Regions from separate parts of the Oryzihumus sp. genome, predicted to be linked through region 4. Evidence: riboswitches for the same ligand, from Rfam matches in the RefSeq annotation. Region 4 holds a riboswitch; each other region holds the start of a gene.
The links. Region 4 has a riboswitch for cyclic di-AMP ahead of ACXVGS_RS02265 (C40 family peptidase). Riboswitches for the same ligand answer to the same signal wherever they lie in the genome.
Positions count from the first base shown of each region.

Region 1 (4,672 bases), on a different contig from region 4:
CACGGCCTCGTCCTCGAGGTGGACCACGACCTCGCCGTGGTCGAGGTGCTGGAGGGCACCGACGGGCTCGAGCCGGCCGGGACCCGGGTGTCCTTCGACGGCGCCCCGCTGCAGGTGCCCGTCGGGGCGGCCTGGCTGGGGCGGACGTGCAACGGTCGCGGCGAGCCCATCGACGGCGGCCCTCCAGTGCTGTGCGGGCAGTCGGCCCAAGTGGCCGGCTCCCCCATCAACCCGGTGTGGCGTGAGGCTCCGGTCGACCCGGTCATCACCGGGATCACGGTCGTGGACACCCTGACGACCCTCGTCCGGGGCCAGAAGCTGCCGGTGTTCTCCACCGCCGGACTGGCGCACCTGGACCTCGCCACCCAGGTCGCGTCCCAGTCCCATGCCGGTGGCGAGCCGTTCTGCGTCGTGTTCGCGGGCATGGGTCTGACCCACACCGATGCTGCGAGCGTGCGCGACCGGCTCGAGGAGCGGTCCGCGGCCGGCGAGCTGGTGCTGATCCTCAACACCGCCGACGACCCGGTGGTGGAGCGCATCCTGACGCCGCGGATCGCCCTGACCGTGGCCGAGCACCTCGCCTTCGACCTGGGCCGACACGTGCTGGTCCTCATGGCCGACATGACCAGCTACTGCGAGGCGGTGCGCGAGGTGTCGGCCGCGCGCGGCGAGGTGCCCGCGCGGCGGGGCTACCCGGGGTACCTCTACAGTGACCTGGCCTCGCTCTACGAACGCTGCGGCCGCATCGTCGGTATGCCGGGCTCGCTCACCGTGGTGCCGGTGCTCACCATGCCAGGCGGGGACCTCACCCACCCGGTCCCGGACCTGACCGGCTACATCACGGAGGGCCAGGTGGTCCTGTCCCCCGACGTCGCCGTCGGGGGCGTCTACCCCCCGGTGGACCCCCTGTCATCGCTGTCGCGGCTGATGCGGCGGGGCGCCGGGCCCGGCCGCACCCGCGAGGACCACGTCCTGGTGGCGGCCCAGCTGCTCGGCGCGCTCGCCCACGCCCGGCAGGTGCGCGAGCTGGCCGAGCTGGTCGGCGAGGTGGCGCTGGGGGTGACCGACCGGCTGTACCTCCAGTTCGCCGACGCCTTCACCCATTGCGTCGTCCGGCAGGGGCGCAGCGAGCACCGTGACCTCGAGGAGTCGCTCCGGCGGGCGTGGGAGGCACTGTCGGTCCTGCCCCGGCGGGAGCTCGGCATGCTGCCCGACGCGATGCTCGACACGTACTGGCACGGCAACGGAGCGTCGCCGTGACCGGCGTGCGCGGGATCCCGCCCGGGCGGGCCGGGAGGGTGTGGCTGGTGCGCCGGCTGGAGGCCGCGCGGCGCGGGGCCGACGTGCTGGACCGCAAGCTGCGGATCCTGCGCCGCGAGGAGGACCGGTGCCACGCACGCGCCGAGCGGGCCGGCGTGCGCTGGGTGGACGCGGTCACCGAGGCGGAGACGTGGGCGCTGCGATCGGCCCTGCTGGCCGGCAGCGCGGCGCTGCGACCGGGGTATGCCGGGGGCGGCGCCGAGGTGCGCCTGGTCTGGTCGGCAGTCATGGGGGCGAGGTTCCCGGGGGAGGCGGAGTGCCTCCTGCCGTTGCCGCACCCGCTGACCTGGCTGCCCGCCTCCTCGGCGATCTCCTGCGCCACCGATGCCTACCGCGAGGCGCTCACAGCGGCGGTGGAGGCAGCGGTCGCCCAGGCCGCGTCGCGGGTGGTCGACGCCGAGCTGGCCACGACCCGGACCAGGGCACGGGCACTCGAGGTGCGCTGGGTGCCCACGCTGCAGCAGGCCCTCTCCAGCCTGGAGCTCACCCTGGCCGAGGCGGACGCCGCCGAGGCGTCCCGGCTTCGCCTGGTCGTGGAGGCCGACCGGTCGCTCGGACCCGGTGACCGCACCCGCCGCGCCCGAGGTCGGTGAGCACCCGTGACGGACACCGCCGCCACGGCGGTCTCCCGCGCCCGGCCCACGAGGGTCCTGCTGGCGGTCCATGACTCGGTGGCCTCCCTGCGGGCGGCACGGCTGGCCGTCGCGGTGTCCGCTGCCGCTGCCTGTCCCCTGCTGGCGGTCACGGTGCTCCAGGACGGCGAGGTGGCCCTGGCGCTGGACCGCGCCTCACGGACGCCCGCGGGGCAGGAACGTCGGGTGTCCGCGGCGGCTGCCGTGCTCAGGCACGTGCTGGCCCTGGCCCAGGGCGCCGGGGTCGCCGCCGAGGCCCGGCAGGTGCTCGGGTCGCCGGGGCAGGAGGTGCTGCGGGCCGCGCAGGAGTGGCGCGCCGACCTCATCGTCATCGGCCGGTCGGAGGCACCCGAAGGTCGTCACGGTCAGGTCGGGGACGTTGCGCTGCACGTGCTCGAGCTCGCTGAGGTGCCGGTGCTGCTGGTTCCCTGAGCTGGGTTCGGTGACTAGTCACCACATAGTCCCTTCGGGCCATTTGACCCCAAGAGCGTCCGGTCCGTCCGATTTACGCGTCACTCTCGACAGTGCCTCGAGGACGTCACTCCGCCAGGGTGAGCGTCCGGCCCCGGGACCGCGACGTCGCTTACCCGGGCGGGGCCCAAGACCCCCACCAGAACGGGTGGGGCGGTCCGCGCGGTCGCCGAGTCCTGTCACCCGCCGGATAACACAGTCGAGTCCACTGCAGTCTGTGACAGGAGCGGAAGACCCAGCACGACGAGGCGCGACGCGTCTCTTGGGGTGAGGCCAGCCACGGCTGGCCGGGCAACTTTCGGCGCCCGAACCCGACAGGTCATCTTTCGCAGGCGGTTCCGAAGGAATCCCTCCATGCTCCACCCACGCATCGCCCGATTCGTCCTGCCCGCAACCTTCTCGGCCCTGCTCGCCGCAGCCGGCGTCATCGGGCCCGTCGCCTCGGCGACACCCGCCTCCGCTGCGGTCGCCTCGATCGGCCTGCGCGCCGAGGCCCAGGCGGCCTCACGCAAGGGCGCGCCCTACCAGTGGGGCGCCGTCGGCCCCCGCAAGTTCGACTGCTCAGGCCTGACCCTGTGGTCCTATGCCCGGGTCGGCAAGCGCCTCCCCCGCACCACCACCCAGCAGTACCGCGCCACCCTGCACGTCAGCCGCTCCCAGGCGCGTGTCGGCGACCTGGTCTTCTTCCACAACAGGAGCGGGATCTACCACGTGGCCATCTACGCGGGCCACAACATGATCTGGCACGCACCCAAGCCCGGCCGGCGGGTCAGCCTCGTGCCGATCTGGACCAGCGCGGTCTACTTCGGCCGCGTCCGCTGAGGCAGGCACGCGGCATACCCCGTCGGTATGCCGCGTACTCACCTCAGGTGAGCTCGCCCCGCAGGTGAGCCACCAGCTCGCGAGCCTCCTCGCCGCGCTCGGGCCCCGGCCCGGGCGCGGCGAACAGCTTCTCCAGCTGCCGTGCGAGGTCCGAGGCCAGTGGCAGGCCGAAGGTGCCGGCCGAGCCGGCGATCTTGTGGGCCTGGAAGGCGGCCCGCTCCCGGGCGGCCTCGCCGAGCTGGTCCTGGACCAGCGCGGTGACGGCGACCTCGATGTCGGGGAGCTTGGCCAGGTTGTTCGCCCGGGCGCGGCGCTTGAGGTCCTCCCAGCCGGCACCCAGACCGGTCGCCTCGGCGTCGGTCATCGGCTCCTCGCCCACGGCCCCGTTCCCCTCGCTCACGTCAGGCTCCAGCCGACCAGCTCGGCCACCTGACCGGCCAGCCGCATCGGGTCGAACGGCTTGGCGAGCACTCCCGCCACCGGCAGGCTGGCCCACTGCCGCTGCTCGGACTGCTGCACCTTGGCGGTCAGCAGCACGATCGGGATGTCGCGGGTGAGCTCGTCGGCGGCCAGCAGCCGGCAGGCCGTCGGACCGTCCATCTCCGGCATCATCACGTCCATCACGATCGCATCGGGCACCTCGGCCCGGGCGGTGGCCACCGCCTCGGCGCCGCTCGATGCGGTGATGACCTCCCAGCCGCCCACCGCCTCCAGGCTCATCTGGGCGACCTCGAGGATGATGTCGTCGTCATCGACGACGAGCACGCGCTTCACGGCGCGGTTCCGGGACGGTGCTGCCCGAGCACCGTGGCCACCGACCCGGTGCTGGCCACCGTCGTCCGGCGGCTGCCGCCGCGACGGCTGATCCCGCCCGGCCCGGTCGGCAGGGTGAAGGAGAACGTGGCACCCGTGCCCGGCCCCGCGCTGGTGGCCCAGATGTCGCCACCGTGCTGCTCGACGATGCCGCGGCAGATGGCCAGGCCCAGGCCGGTGCCGCCCTTGCTGCGGGTGTCGGAGGCGTCGACCTGCTGGAAACGGTTGAAGATCTCCTCGAGCTGGTCGACGGGGATGCCGGGCCCCTCGTCGACGATGTCGAAGCGCACCTGCCACTCGCCGGCCACGACCGTCAGCCGCACCACCGACCCCTCCGGGGAGAACTTGACGGCGTTGCCGAGCAGGTTGGTCAGCGTCTGCACCACCCGGTCGCGGTCGGCCCAGACCGAGCCGAAGACGGCACCGACCTCGAGCCGCACGCCTGCGTCGTGGGCCAGCGGGGAGGTCTCGTCCACGGCGGTCGCGACCAGCTGCATCACGGCGACCTGCTCGCGTCGGAGCCGGAGCTTGCCGGCGGCCATCCGCTCCACGTCGAGGATGTCGTTGATCAGGCGGATCAGCCGGTCGCTGCTGTCGCTGGCGACCTCGACCAT
Region 1 is NZ_JBTCWL010000018.1:27,049-31,720, reverse strand. Features, by position in the region: gene ACXVGS_RS06625 (V-type ATP synthase subunit B) at 1-1,260, shown strand, start outside; gene ACXVGS_RS06620 (V-type ATP synthase subunit D) at 1,257-1,913, shown strand; gene ACXVGS_RS06615 (universal stress protein) at 1,920-2,384, shown strand; cyclic di-AMP (ydaO/yuaA leader) riboswitch at 2,620-2,773, shown strand; gene ACXVGS_RS06610 (C40 family peptidase) at 2,778-3,245, shown strand; gene ACXVGS_RS06605 (Hpt domain-containing protein) at 3,289-3,645, opposite strand; gene ACXVGS_RS06600 (response regulator) at 3,642-4,019, opposite strand; gene ACXVGS_RS06595 (PAS domain S-box protein) at 4,016-4,672, opposite strand, start outside.
Region 1: linked by a shared signal. The riboswitch ahead of ACXVGS_RS06610 (C40 family peptidase) and the one ahead of ACXVGS_RS02265 (C40 family peptidase) in region 4 are both predicted to bind cyclic di-AMP.

Region 2 (4,672 bases), on a different contig from region 4:
GCGCGGGGAGGAGCTCACCGAGCCGATGCCGCTGTCCGCGTCGCTGCGCCGCACGCCGTACCGCAACCCGCGCCGGATGGAGGCCCCTGCCGAGGAGCAGACGGTGCGCACCGCGCTGGAGCTGGCGGTGCGCGCCGGCGAGCTGATGCTGCGCTGCGGCGGCAGCGCCCGCGACGTGGAGTCGAGCGTCGTGGCCGTCGCGACCTCCGCGGGCCTGGAGCGGCTCGAGGTCGACATCACCAACCAGAGCCTGCTGGTGCAGTGCGTCTCGCCCTCGGGTCAGCTGCACACCCTGCTCCGCGTGGTCCGCTCGACCAGCCGCGACTTCGCCCGGCTGGCGGCCCTGCACGAGTTCGTCGAGGCCCTCGTCGCCGGCCGCATCGACCTGCACCAGGCCACTGCGCGGCTGCGCCAGATCCGCCGGCACCCACGGTTCTGGCCGCGGTGGGCGATCACCTTCTCCTACGGCGTGCTGGCCGGGTCGGTCGCGCTGAAGCTGGGCGCCAGCGTCCCGGCGGTTGCTCTGGCCCTGCTGTCGGCGATGCTCGTGGACCGGGTGGGGCGGGTCCTCGCCTCCCGCGGGCTGCCGTCGTTCTACCTGTCGGCCGTCGGTGGGGCGATCGCCACAGCCGTCGCGTGGGGCGCGTTCGTGCTTGGCCGCAGCGGTGCGCTGGACCTGACCCGGGCGGACAGCGCGTACATCGTGGCCGGCGGCATCGTCGTGCTGCTGCCCGGCCGGGCCATGGTGTCCTCGGTCGAGGACGCGATCACCGGCTACCCCGTGACCGGCGCCGGACGGCTGTTCACCGTCGGGCTGACCGCCGCCGGCATCATCACCGGTGTCGCGGCGGCGCTGTCGGTCACCGTGCGCCTGGACCAGGCCTTCGGGTTGGGGGCTTCGCTGCCGAAGATCTCCGTCGAGGGTGCGGAGGTCGCGCTGCCCGTCCTCGTCGTCGCCGGTGCGGTCGGTGCCGTGGCCTCGGCGATCGCGCAACGGACCAGGCGAAAGCTGCTGGTGCCAACCGCAGTGCTCGGTGGCCTCGGCACGCTCGTCACCGGGGTGGTGCACCAGACGTTCGGGTTGGGACAGCTGACCGGGCTCACCATCGCGTGCGTGCTCGTCGGCTTTGGAGGTCGCCTGGTGGCGCTGCGGATGGGGGCGCCCGGCCTCGTGCTGGTGGTGCCCGCCGTCGGCCCGCTGCTGCCCGGTCTGACCATCTTCCGAGGCATGTCGATGCTCGTGTCCGGCTCGGTCATCGGACAGGGCGCCGCCTCGACGGCAGCCGGCCTGACGATCCTGCTCGGGGCCGGCGCGGCAGCCCTGGCCATCGCGACCGGCGTCGTCCTCGGGGACCTGATGGCCTCGCCCTTCGACCGGCAGATCGTGCGCCAGCGTCGGGCCCGGATGCGCTGAGGTGACCCGAGCCGGAACCGGACATTCACGGCATACCGGTCCTGCGTTGTCTATGGGTTGACGATCTGCTGGGAAAAGTTCGGTGAAACCGGCCCGGCGCGATGCCGTTCCGTTATAGGAATGGGGACGTTCGCCACAACTGCATACCGACCACACGCATGCGTGCCCGCAGCGCCAAACCTCGTCCGGCGGGCACTTCACCGGGGTGACCCGGGCCAGGACGAGGGTGGGGGACCCACGATGTTGGCCGGCCTTCGGGTCGGCCTTGGGGTGAAGCCGGCACCGCCGGCCGGGCACGCCTGACACGCCCGAACCCGACAGCTGACCTCTCCGGCGCATCGTCAGGAGAGGAACGCCTCGATGCACTACGCCCCCCGGCACGCCCGTCGGTACACCCCGCGGCACGCCGCCCCGCAGGGTGTCAACAAGTCTCGTGTGGCCGGTGTCGCCATCGCCGGAGCCGCCTCCGTCACCACCGGTGTCGCGGTGGCCGGCCCCGCGCAGGCCGCCTCCGTCTGGGACTCCGTGGCCGCGTGTGAGAGCGGCGGCAACTGGGCGATCAACACCGGCAACGGCTACTACGGCGGGCTGCAGTTCACCCAGAGCACCTGGGTCGCCTACGGCGGCGCCCGCTATGCCTCGCGCGCCGACCAGGCCAGCCGCGAGGAGCAGATCACCGTCGCCCAGCGCGTGCTCGCCGGGCAGGGCCCGGGCGCGTGGCCGGTGTGCAGCCGCAAGGCCGGCCTCACCCGCGCCAACGGCGGCACGGGCACGGTCGAGGTGTCCCGGTCGATGACGCGCAGGGCGCTGCCCAAGGCGTCGGTGCCCCAGAAGCACGCCGTCAACCACGCTCGCGTCGCCGTGAGCGGCGCCCTCAGCTCCTCCACCGTCCGGTCGATCCAGCGCTGGGTCGGCACCAGCCAGGACGGTGTCCTCGGCCCGATCACGACGGCCGCCCTGCAGCGCAAGGTCGGTGCCACGCCGGACGGCGTCATCGGCCCCCAGACGGTGCGCGCGCTCCAGCGCCACATCCACGCGCGCCAGGACGGTGCCCGCTCGCTCAACGCGCCCACGGTGCGTGCGCTGCAGAGCTGGCTCAACCGCCACCGCTGATTGCAGGCTCGTCGTCGGCCCCCTGCCTGCGGCTCCTGGTTCCAGCGGCACATCCTGCTCCCCTGTGGCAGGAACACGAAGGCCCGGCGGTCCCCGTCCGGGCCTTCGGCGTGTGCCGGGTTCGGGTCGCTGCAGGGGTGCGCTGTCTCCGCGTGGCGCGGCCGCTCCTTGTGGGGTGGCCGCGCGGGGGTGGCCATCCGGGGCCGGGTGGGCCGGTAGCATTTCGCGAGCCCACCCAGCCTGGTGGGCGCGTCCCGTGCTCCGGCGCGGGTCGGCCGACGTGGCGCAATCGGTAGCGCACCTGTCTTGTAAACAGGTGGTTAGGGGTTCGAGTCCCCTCGTCGGCTCTGTTTTCGCACGTGAGGGGCAGTCTGGTGCCTCGCGCAGGTGGACGTCTCGACCTGCGCAGCACGGCGGCTGGTCAGCCAATGACGGCGCCGAGCCTGCCGCGCGAAAAGTCGGAGGACACCCGGGGTCGCCGACAGCGAGGATGGCGGCATGACGATGCACGCCGGCCAGCTCCACGTCGACGCGCAGACCGTCCGCCGGCTGATCGAGGTCCAGTTCCCTCAGTGGCGCGGACTGCCGGTCACCGAGCTGCGCACGCCCGGGACCGTGAACGCGATCTTCCGTATGGGCGACGACCTGGCCGCCCGCTTCCCGCTGGTCGGTCACGACCCGGCGCAGGCCCGCGCGTCGCTGGTGGCCGAGGCCGAGGCCGCGCGTGAACTGGCCGACGCCGCCACCGTGCCCACCCCGGAGCCGGTGGTGATCGGGGAGCCGGGCGCGGGCTATCCGCTGCCGTGGAGCGTCCAGACCTGGCTGTCCGGCCACGACGCGACCGTCGAGGACCCCGCGGGGTCGAACGCGTTCGCCCATGACCTGGCCGAGCTCATCGCCGGGCTGCGCGCCGACGGCACCCGTGGGCGACGCTTCGGCGGCGTCGGTCGTGGCGGGCGCCTCCCGGACCACGACGAGTGGCTCGAGACATGCTTCCGGCAGAGCGAGGACCTGCTCGACGTACCCCTCCTGCGGCGGATCTGGGCGGAGCTTCGGACGCTGCCCGAGGTCGACGAGCACGTGATGTGCCACGGCGACCTCATCCCGCCCAACGTCCTCGTCGAAGACGGCCGTCTCGTCGGGGTCCTGGACGGCGGCGGCTTCGGCCCGGCGGACCCGGCGCTCGACCTCGTGGCGGCCTGGCACCTCCTCGACGAGACCCAGCGCGGCATCCTCCGCCGTGAGCTCGGATGCGGCGACGTCCAGTGGCAGCGCGGGATGGCTTGGGCGTTTCAGCAGGCGATGGGGCTGGTCTGGTACTACCTCGACTCCAACCCGACGATGAGCCGGTGGGGCAGGCGCACCCTGGACCGCATCGTGGATGCCTGGGACACCCGAGCGAGGGCGATTCCCCTCCTGGGGGCCGACCGAGTTCGGTGAGTGTGAACCCACTCATCCGCCGCGATCCGCTCGGTCCGGGGCGGGGAATTGGTGCCGGCGCACCGACAGCGCGTCCGGGACGTCGAACCACGGCGAGAGGTCGGGTGCGCGGACCAGCCAGCGATCCGCAGTGACCTTCGAGACCTGCCAGGCGGAGAGGTCGTTGGCCTTGTCGAGATGCTCCGTCGTGAGCAGTTGGATGCCGAAGGCGTCCACCACGTAACGGCTCCACAAGTGGCGGTTCATGGGCCATAGGGGTTCGTTGAGTCGGTTCCAGGCCGCGATGTGTCCGAAGGTTGGGTGGATCGCGGCGACGTCCAGCGCGGGGGCAAAGGTGGTCAGCAGCTTGCTCAAGTCCTGGGCAGCGGCTGTCGGCGGCCGGTGGGGTCGACGTCGTTCCACGCGCTCTGACCCCAGGTATCGAGCGTCACTGATCGCCTCAGCCGTGAACCTTCGTCGGCCAGGCACACCAACGGGGTGTGCTGGTCGCGGTCCTGGAGCATTTCCTTGAAGAGCTCGGGTGCGTCTTCGGCGGTCACCGGGACGGTGAAGATCTGGCTCTGGGTTCCGGGGAGTGCGATCCACTCGGCGGCGCGGTCGAGCAGCGCCGTGGTCGCTCGCGCCGGCGCGCCCCAGCGGTAGGCCGGCATGTCCCACTCGTTGAACGGGCCGGTGGAGATGGGAGGGTCCAAACGATGCCCGAGC
Region 2 is NZ_JBTCWL010000017.1:3,589-8,260, reverse strand. Features, by position in the region: gene ACXVGS_RS06235 (threonine/serine ThrE exporter family protein) at 1-1,414, shown strand, start outside; cyclic di-AMP (ydaO/yuaA leader) riboswitch at 1,643-1,743, shown strand; gene ACXVGS_RS06230 (transglycosylase family protein) at 1,775-2,527, shown strand; tRNA gene ACXVGS_RS06225 (tRNA-Thr) at 2,802-2,874, shown strand; gene ACXVGS_RS06220 (phosphotransferase) at 3,026-3,967, shown strand; gene ACXVGS_RS06215 (hypothetical protein) at 3,980-4,321, opposite strand; gene ACXVGS_RS06210 (hypothetical protein) at 4,318-4,672, opposite strand, start outside.
Region 2: linked by a shared signal. The riboswitch ahead of ACXVGS_RS06230 (transglycosylase family protein) and the one ahead of ACXVGS_RS02265 (C40 family peptidase) in region 4 are both predicted to bind cyclic di-AMP.

Region 3 (4,672 bases), on a different contig from region 4:
CGCGCAGGGAGGCGTTCAACCAGGCGCGACGCACCGCGCCGGAGCCGTCCCACAGCCGCCGGTCGAGCACGAACAGCGGCAGGACGGACGAGCCGTCCGCGGCCTCGTGGGCGACCCCGAGGGCGGGCAGGTCGGCCAGGCGCAGGTCACGCCGAAGCCAGAGCACGGTGTCGGGCACAAATGAGAGGCTATGCGTTGTGACGGATCTGATCGACACCACCGAGATGTACCTCCGGACGATCTACGAGCTGGAGGAGGAGGGCATCCCGCCGCTGCGTGCCCGCATCGCGGAGCGCCTCGGTCACTCCGGCCCCACGGTGAGCCAGACCGTCGCCCGGATGGAGCGCGACGGGCTGCTGAGCCTGGCCGGCGACCGTCACCTCGAGCTGTCCGAGGAGGGCCGCCGGATCGCCACACGGGTCATGCGCAAGCATCGGCTGGCCGAGCGGCTGCTCGTCGACGTCATCGGCCTGGAGTGGGAGTACGTCCACGACGAGGCCTGCCGCTGGGAGCACGTCATGAGCGAGCGGGTCGAGCGCAAGATCCTCCAGCTCATCGGCGAGCACCGGGAGTCGCCCTACGGCAACCCGATCCCGGGCCTGGACGAGCTCGGCGAGGAGGCCGGGGAGGACTTCCGGCTGGGCGTGAGCAGCCTGGCCGTGCTCGCCGGCGACCAGCCCAGCGTGGTGACCGTGCGCCGGATCGGCGAGCCGGTCCAGGTGGACCACGAGGCGCTCAGCCTGCTCACCGTGGCCGGGCTGCTGCCGGGCCGGCGGGTCCGGATCCGGCGCGAGGCCGGTCGCGTGATCGTGGTGCGCGACGGCGCGGAGGACGCGGCCGGGGTGTCGCTGCCGGAGAGCACGGCGGCGCACGTCTTCGCGGCCGCCGTCTGAGGTGTTGGGGCCTCGCCGGGCGTCCCCGGTGAGGCCTTCGTCAGCATGTGGCAGGACCGGTCCGAGGGCCGGCACTGTCGCCGTGCATGGCGACACGCCCGAACCCGGGGCGGGGGAGTTTGCCCCATTTCGTCCCCATCTCAAGGGGTGCGCAACTCGCTGACCTGCGACGTCGCCGACGACGCCGCCAGGTCTCCGACACGCCCGTGACCTCGATGTGACAAGGGACTTTGGTCTGTGTACGGTGGCATCGCTTGCTCTCCCCCTGGAGGAAGCTCTCGATGTGGCATGCCGAATCCTGCCGCCACGTTCGAGATGAGTTCACACACCGTTTGGCAGGAGCGGGGGACCCACTTGCGGGGCGTCGTGAGACGCCCCTTGGGGTGAAGCCCTCAGGCGGCTGGCCGACCCAGGTCGGATGGCTGCCTCAGGGCCGGGTGCATACCTCCCACCCGAACCCGACAGCTCACCTCGTAGGCACTGGAGAGGTCTTTTCACGTGTCGAAGCACCATGCCGGGCGCCACCGCGCCGCAGGTCGCCAGACGACCACCACTGCCCTGACGTCTGCTCTTGGCCGTTCCGGCCAGCCCGCCGCCAAGGCTTCCGCGGTCCTCGCGGTCTCCGGTGGTCTGGTGGCCTCGTTCAGCATGCCCGCCTCGGCCGCGCCGGCCACGCACGCTCCCGAGGCAGCCACCCCGACCAACGCCCCCGGCACGGTCGCGGTCTCGGCCCCGAGCACCGCCGCCACCCCGGTTGCGCCCTCCTTCGGTGAGGTCGGCTTCGACGCCACCGCCCCGAAGGCCGCCCCGGTGCACCGCGCCGTGGAGACGGTCAGCCGCAGCACCGACCGCATGGCGATCAACCTGCCCTCGCCGGCCGCCGGCGTGCTCGGCATCGCCGCGATGTACGCAGGTGTCCCCTACGAGTGGGGCGGCACCACGCCGTCCGGCTTCGACTGCTCCGGCTTCACCCAGTACGTCTTCAACAAGATCGGCATCTCGCTGCCGCGCACGGCCGAGGAGCAGCGCATGGCTGCGACCCGCGTGAGCAACCCGCAGCCGGGTGACCTGGTCTTCTTCGGCAACCCCGCCCACCACGTCGGCATCTACGCCGGTGGCGGCATGATGTGGGACGCCCCGCACTCCGGCGCGGTGGTCTCCAAGCGCGCGATCTGGACCAGCGACGTGACCTACGGCCGCTTCTCCTGATTCGCAGGCACCCAGCCTGAGCATGACGCCGCAGGCCCCGAACCCAGCACGGGTTCGGGGCCTGCGGCGTTGCCGGGTCTTTGGGACAATGGGGCCATGAGCACCACGCGCACGGAAGCCGCAGCGCCCACGGCGACGGACCGCACGCCGGGCATCATCCTCGAGGTCTGGTCCGACGTGGTCTGCCCCTGGTGCTACCTGGGCAAGCGCCGGCTCGAGCACGCGATCGCCGCGTTCGAGCGGCCGGCGCTGGTCGAGGTGCGCTACCGCTCCTACGAGCTCGACCCGCGCACCCCGGTCGGGGAGGGCGTCCCCGTCTACGACTACCTCGGGCGCCGCTACGGCGGAGGCCCGGAGGCGGGCCGGGCCATGAGCGCACGGGTCGCCCGGGCCGCGGGCGAGGAGGGCCTGCGGATGGACTTCGACCGGGCCGTGTGGACCAACACCTTCGACGCGCACCGGATGGTGCACATGGGGCTGGCCCAGGGCGGGCCGGCCCTGCAGGCCGCGGTCAAGGAGCGCCTGTTCGCCGCCCACTTCGAGGAGGGCAAGGTCCTCGACGACATCTCCACCCTGCAGCGACTGGGAGCCGAGGCCGGGCTCGACGAGCACGTGCTGGCGGCGGTGCTCGCTTCCGACGACTACGCCGAGGACGTGCGCGCCGACGAGGCCGCCGCCCGCGAGCTGGGCATCACCACGGTGCCCTTCGTGGTGGCGAACCGGTCCGTGGCGCTGTCCGGCGCCCAGCCGGTGGAGGTCTTCGCCCAGCTGCTGCACCAGGCCTGGCGCGAGACCGGCAGCTAGCTGCGGCCGGCCAGCAGCCGGGCCCAGGCGCCGGCCGGCACGAACCGCGCGAGCTTCATCAGCACCGCCATCCGGGTGGGGAAGACGATCTCGGTCCGGTCGCGCTCCAGCCCGTCGCAGATCGCCCGCGCCGCCTGGTCCGGCTCGACCATGAACGGCATGGGGAACTCGTTGACCTCGGTCATCCCGGTGCGCACGAAGCCGGGGCAGATCGTGGTCACGTGTACCCCGCTCCGGCGCACCGACAGTCGCAGCGACTCCAGCAGGTTGATCTGGGCGGCCTTCGTGGCGCCGTAGGCCTCGGCCCCCGACAGGCCCCGGTAGCCGGCCACCGACGCGACGCCCGCGATGACGCCCCCGCGACGGGCGACCATGCCGGGAAGCACTGCGTCGATGCCGTTGCTCATGCCGACGAGGTTGACCTGGAGGTGGCGCTCGAAGGAGTCGGCGTCCCAGGTGCCGGCCGGCATCTGCTGCCAGTGCCCGGCGCACAGCAGCACCAGGTCTGGGGGCCCGAGCTCGGCCTCGACCCGTGCCGCTGCGGCATGGACCTGAGCCCGGTCGGTGACGTCCGCGGGCGCCACGAGCATGCGCCCCTCGGCCACGGTGGCCAGCCGGTCGGCACGCCGGGCGGAGACGGCCACCCGGGCGCCCCGGGCAGCCAGCTCGCGGGCCACGGCCGCGCCGATGCCGCTGGACGCGCCGACGACCCAGGCGACCCGGCCCTCGAGGTCCACTACGGGCGGACCATCTGCAGCTGGCTGACGCCCAGGTAGCCGGTGCGGAAGCCGGCCTCGCAGTAGGCCAGGTAGAACTCCCACATCGAGCGGAACGTGTCGTCGAAGCCGAGCGTGCGGACGTGGTCCCACTCGGCGAGGAACCGGCCGCGCCACTGCTTCAGGGTCTCGGCGTAGTGCCATCCGAGCTCGCGGCGCTGCGCGACCCGCAGGCTGGTGTGCCCCGCAAGGGTCTCGTCGATCGCCTGCAGGGACGGGATGATCCCGCCGGGGAAGATGTACTTCTGGATCCAGGAGTAGGTGCGCCGCGTGGCCCGCATCCGCTCGTGCGCCATGGTGATCGACTGGATCGCGACCCGGCCGCCGGGGGCGAGAAGGCGGTCGATCGTGGCGAAGTAGGTCGGCCAGTACTTCTCGCCGACGGCCTCGATCATCTCGACGCTGACGACGGCGTCGAACTGGCCCTGGACCTCGCGGTAGTCCTGGAGGCGCACCTCGACCCGGTCGGTCATCCCGGCGGCGGCGATGCGCTCGCGGGCGAGCTCGGCCTGCTCCTCCGACAGGGTGATGGTCAGCACCCGGGCGCCGCGCTGCGCGGCGCGAAGGGCCAGCGCGCCCCAGCCGGTGCCGATCTCCAGGACCCGCGTGCCCTCGCCGACCCCGGCGTAGTCGAGCATGCCGTCGATCTTGCGCAGCTGGGCGGCCTCGAGGTCGTCGCCGTCCTCGAACCACGCCGAGGAGTAGCTCATCGTCGGGTCGAGGAACGCCGCGAACAGGTCGTTGCTCAGGTCGTAGTGCCGGTGGATGTTCTCCCGGGAGCCCTCGAGGGTGTTCTCCTCGTGGTGCGGCAGCCGCTCGTCGACGATGGTGCGGAACCGCTGCAGCCACTCGGGGATGAGCTGGCTCAGCTTGGCCGCGAACGGCGCCAGCAGGTCGGCCAGGTCGGTGTCCGGCCCCGGGCGCCAGTCGCCGGCCATGTAGGCCTCGCCGAAGCCGATCTTGGTGTCCTTGCCGATCCGGGCGAAGAAC
Region 3 is NZ_JBTCWL010000103.1:307-4,978, forward strand. Features, by position in the region: partial or broken gene ACXVGS_RS18015 (deoxyribodipyrimidine photo-lyase) at 1-178, opposite strand, end outside; gene ACXVGS_RS18020 (metal-dependent transcriptional regulator) at 198-893, shown strand; cyclic di-AMP (ydaO/yuaA leader) riboswitch at 1,173-1,388, shown strand; gene ACXVGS_RS18025 (C40 family peptidase) at 1,392-2,102, shown strand; gene ACXVGS_RS18030 (DsbA family oxidoreductase) at 2,199-2,906, shown strand; gene ACXVGS_RS18035 (SDR family NAD(P)-dependent oxidoreductase) at 2,903-3,643, opposite strand; gene ACXVGS_RS18040 (class I SAM-dependent methyltransferase) at 3,643-4,672, opposite strand, start outside.
Region 3: linked by a shared signal. The riboswitch ahead of ACXVGS_RS18025 (C40 family peptidase) and the one ahead of ACXVGS_RS02265 (C40 family peptidase) in region 4 are both predicted to bind cyclic di-AMP.

Region 4 (4,672 bases):
CGGCGGTGAGCCGGCCCCCTGGCACGTACTGCCCCCGGCCGGTCACCGTGAGTTCATCGGCGAGCTGCTGGCCCTGGCCCGCCGGGTCGGTGCCGACCTGGTGGTGCCGACGGTCTCCGAGGAGCTCGCCGTCGTGGCCGCGCACGGCGACCTGGCCCGTCACCAGGGCGTGGACGTCCTCGTCTCGCCGTGGTCCGGGGTCGTCGCGGCGAACGACAAGCTGGCCACCTGCCTGGCCCTCGAGGCTGCGGGCGTCCCCGTGCCCGCCCATGCGCTGCCGAGCCGGCTCGCGGCCACGCCGGAGCTGCTGGACGCCCTGGGCCTGCCCTGCCTGTCCAAGCCCAGGGTCGGGCGCGGTGGGCGTGGCGTTCAGGTTCACGACGGCCCGGAGGCCGTCGTCCGGCGCGAGCTGGAAGCCTTGTCCGACAACGAGATCGTCCAGGAGCTCGTGCCCGGTGAGGAGTTCGGCCCGAACCTGTGGCTCGGCGCTGACCCGGCGCGGGACGTGGTCGTGGTGCTGCGGAAGACCGCCCTGCGCCAGGGACGTGTCGGCAACGCGGTGGGCGTGGAACGGGTCGACGAGCCTGCGGTCGGGGCGGTCGCCCTGGCGGCTGCGCGACGGCTCGGGCTGCGCGGCCCGGTGGACGTCGACGTCCGGCTCCGGGCGGACGGCACCCCCGTCGTGCTGGAGGTCAATGCGCGCTTCGGTGCCAACAGTGCGCACGCGCCCGAGGTGCTCGACGCACTGGTGGGCGAGCACCGCGGCGCCTGGGGGGTGGCCTCGTGACCGGGTTGCTCGCGCAGGTCGCCCTGTGGGGCGGCGTGGCCATCCTGGTCTGGGGCCTGCCCCGCCTGCTCTACGTGCCGCTCGCGCTGGCCTTCGAGCTCGGCCAGGCACGGCGACGGCGCCGCGGGACTCCCGCGGTCCTGGCCCGGCGCCCCCTGGTGACGGTCATCGTGCCCGCCTACAACGAGGAACGCGTGCTGGAGCACTGCGTCAGCTCGGTGCTCGCGTCCGGCTACGACCACCTCGAGGTCGTGCTCGTCGACGACGGCTCCAGCGACGGCACGCTCGCGCTGATGCGCCGGCTCGCCCGGACCGACCGGCGGGTCACGACGGTGACCCAGCCCAACGCGGGCAAGGGTGCGGCGCTCAACCGGGGGATCGCCGTCTCTCGAGGCGAGTTCCTCCTCTGCGTCGACGCCGACGGGGTCTTCGGCCCCGACACCGTGACCGAGATGCTCCGGGGGCTGGACGACCCCCGGGTCGGGGCGGTCTGCGGCGACGACCGGCCGGTCAACCTCAACCGTCCGCTGACCCACGTGCTGGCCGTGCTCAGCCATGTCGGCACCGGCCTGGCACGCCGGGCGCTGAGCATCCTGCGCTGCCTGCCGATCGTCTCGGGCAACCTCGGGGCCTTCCCACGGCACGTGGTCGAGGAGATCGGCGGGTTCCGTGAGGACACCGTCGGTGAGGACCTCGAGCTGACGTGGCGCGTGCACCGCGCCGGCTACCGCGTGGCGTTCCGCCCGACGGCCCTGGTCTATGCCGAGGTGCCGTCGACGGTCCGGGCGCTGTGGCGCCAGCGGGTGCGCTGGGCGCGTGGCCTGCTGCAGACGCTGCGCATCCACCGGGGCATGCTCGGCCGCCGGCGCTACGGGGTCTTCGGGTTCTACCTCGTGCTCAACGCGTGGACGATGGTCGGCATCCCGGTGCTGCAGCTGGTGGTGCTGGTCTGCGTGCCGTTCGCCTTCGCCGCCGGGCACACGCCGTTCAGCCTCACCGTGCCGTCGGTCATGGGCTGGCTGGGCCTGTGGGTCTCGCTCGCGCTTGCGGTGTTCTCCATCCTGCTCAACCGCGCCGGCCGCGACCTGCGGTTCCTCTGGACCGCGGTGCTGTGGCCGGTCTACTCCACGCTCATGGGCATGGTCATGGCCGCCGCCATCTTTGCCGAGCTGCGCGGCACCACGGCCCGGTGGGACAAGCTGGAGCGCAGCGGGGTGGTCAGCCGACGTGGATCGCGGGTCCACGCCGGCCTGACACGCCCGGCCGCCGGCCCGTAGGGCCAAGCGCGGCGCGCGTCCTGGCGCCGCGGCGCACTGTCCTGGGGCCGCGGCATACCGTCCCCGGGCTGAGGGCCGGGCCCGGATTGCACCGCGCCCGGCGAAGGTGGCAGCGTCGGCGGCATGACGCGTCTGGACTCGGTGCCCATGTTCGACGAGCTCGCCGAGGACTACGACCAGGTGCTCCCGTTGTGCGCCCGGTTCGGCGAGCAGGTGCTCGAGCTCATCGACGACGATGCCGGCGCCGAGCTGCTCGACGTGGGCGCCGGCCGGGGTGCGGTGGCGCTCGCGGCCGCCTCGCGCGGCTGGCACGTCACCGCCGTCGACGCCTCCAGCCAGATGGTGGACCACCTGCGCGCGGCCGACCCCGACATGGTCGTGCGGCTCATGGACGCCCACGCCCTGGCCTTGCCGGACGACAGCGTCGACGTCGCGGTGGCGGCCCTGCTGCTGCACTGCGTCGACGATCCGGCGCAGGTGCTCGCCGAGATGGTCCGGGTGACCCGGCCCGGCGGGCAGGTCGTCATCACGGTGCCCGGGCCGGTGGACGACGGTGGACGCTGGGACCGCTTCTACGAGGTCGGGGCGCGCTTCCGTCCCGCTCCCGGCGCGGTCCAGGTCGCCCGCCCGATCGACGTCGGGCGCCTCGTCGCCGAGGCCGGGCTGGAGGACGCGTGGATGGGCAGCCTCGAGGTGCGGTTGCCGGTCTCTTCGCCCCGCGAGCTGTGGGAGTGGCAGATGTCGCACGGCTTCGTCGGGTTCTTCCGCTCGCTGGCGCCCGGCGACCAGGTCGAGCTCGAGCGACGCGCCCTCGACGAGCTCTGGCGGATGCACGAGGACGGCGGGATCGAGCTGCACCGCGGGGCCGACGTGCACATCGCGCGAGTACGCCGCTGACCGTCAGCGGTAGGGACCTTGGTCATTGGTGTGAGCATTCGTGACCTCGGCGTGACATTCACTTGGGGCTTTGGGTACGGTTTGCGACGCTCTTTGATCCCCTGCAAGGAGCCCCCGCACCGGGACCGCCGAGTCCTGCCACCGGTGTCGGGGAAACCCCTGTAACCCGCATGGCAGGAGCGGGGGACCCACTTCCGGGGCACTCCGGTGCTCCTTGGGGTGAAGTCCGCGCCACACGGCATACCGCCGTCGCGTGGACCGGGTGCATCTCTCCCACCCGAACCCGACAGCTCACCTCGCAGGCGTCTGGAGGTGGCTTCACGTGTCCAAGCACCATGCCGGGCGTCATCGCGCCCAAAACCGTCCCACCAACCCCCTCGGCACCACCACGGGCCGGACGACGGCGGTCCTCGCTGTCTCCGGTGGCATCGTCGCCACCCTCGCCGGACCGGCCTCGGCCGCTTCGGCGTCGGCCCCGGCGCCGCTCGTCGCGCCGCCCGCGGCAGCTGACACCGTGGCCGTTGCGGCCCCGGCTGCCAGCCCCGCGGTCGTCGCCCCCAGCTTCGGCGAGGTCGGCTTCCACAGCGTCGCGCCCAAGCCCGCGCCCGCTCCGAAGCCCGTGGCGGCCCCGGCTCCCGTCCAGCGGGCCGCCACCCCGCAGGTCAGCCGGGGCACCGCCCGGCCGGCCGTGTCCGTGTCCGTCTCCGCGCCGGCCACCAGCGTCCTGGGCGTCGCGGCCCAGTACGCCGGCGTGCCGTACGTCTGGGGCGGCACCACCCCGTCGGGCTTCGACTGCTCCGGCTTCACGCAGTACGTCTTCAACAAGATCGGCGTCTCGCTGCCGCGCACGGCTGAGGAGCAGCGCGCGGCCGTCACGCGGGTCAGCACCCCGCAGCCGGGCGACCTGGTGTTCTTCGGGTCCCCGGCCTACCACGTCGGCATCTACGCCGGCGGCGGCATGATGTGGGACGCCCCGCACTCCGGTGCGGTCGTCTCCAAGCGCGCGATCTGGACCAGTGCCGTGACCTACGGTCGCCCCTGATCCGAGCGCGTTGAACGGCCCGAACCCGCTATCCCCTGCAGCGGGCTCGGGCCGTTCGCCGTCCCTCGCCGTGAACACCGGTATGCCGCGGGGCCGCCGCCCGTAGTCTCCGGGCCATGCGCGCTGTCGTCGTCCGTTCCCACGGAGCTCCCGAGGTCCTCGCCGTCGAGGAGCTGCCCACCCCGCACCCCGGTCCCGGCCAGGTCCGCGTCACCACGGAGCTGACCAGCGTCAACTTCGCCGACGTGCACAGCCGCCGCGGTGGCTACGACGCGGGTGGCGCGCTGCCGTTCACCCCCGGCCTGGACTGCGTCGGCGTCGTCGACGCGGTGGGGGAGGGTGTGACGGACGTGGTCCCGGGCCAGCGCGTGGCGGCGTGGACCAGCGGCGGCTCCTATGCCGAGCAGGTGCTCGCCCCGGCCGCCATGACCTACTCGTTGCCGCAGGACGTCCCGGCCGAGGTGGGGGCGTCGCTGACGGTGCTGGTCACGGCATACAACGTGCTGCGGCGGGGGCAGGTTGGCGATGGCGACACGGTCCTGGTCCACGGCGCGACCGGCGGCGTCGGCGGCGCGGCGGTCCAGCTGGCGCTGGCCATGGGTGCGCGACAGGCCATCGCCACGGTCGGCGGCCCGGACAAGGTCGCGGCGGCGCGGGCACTCGGGGCCA
Region 4 is NZ_JBTCWL010000005.1:78,583-83,254, reverse strand. Features, by position in the region: gene ACXVGS_RS02280 (ATP-grasp domain-containing protein) at 1-787, shown strand, start outside; gene ACXVGS_RS02275 (glycosyltransferase) at 784-2,064, shown strand; gene ACXVGS_RS02270 (class I SAM-dependent methyltransferase) at 2,188-2,961, shown strand; cyclic di-AMP (ydaO/yuaA leader) riboswitch at 3,109-3,281, shown strand; gene ACXVGS_RS02265 (C40 family peptidase) at 3,284-4,003, shown strand; gene ACXVGS_RS02260 (quinone oxidoreductase family protein) at 4,120-4,672, shown strand, end outside.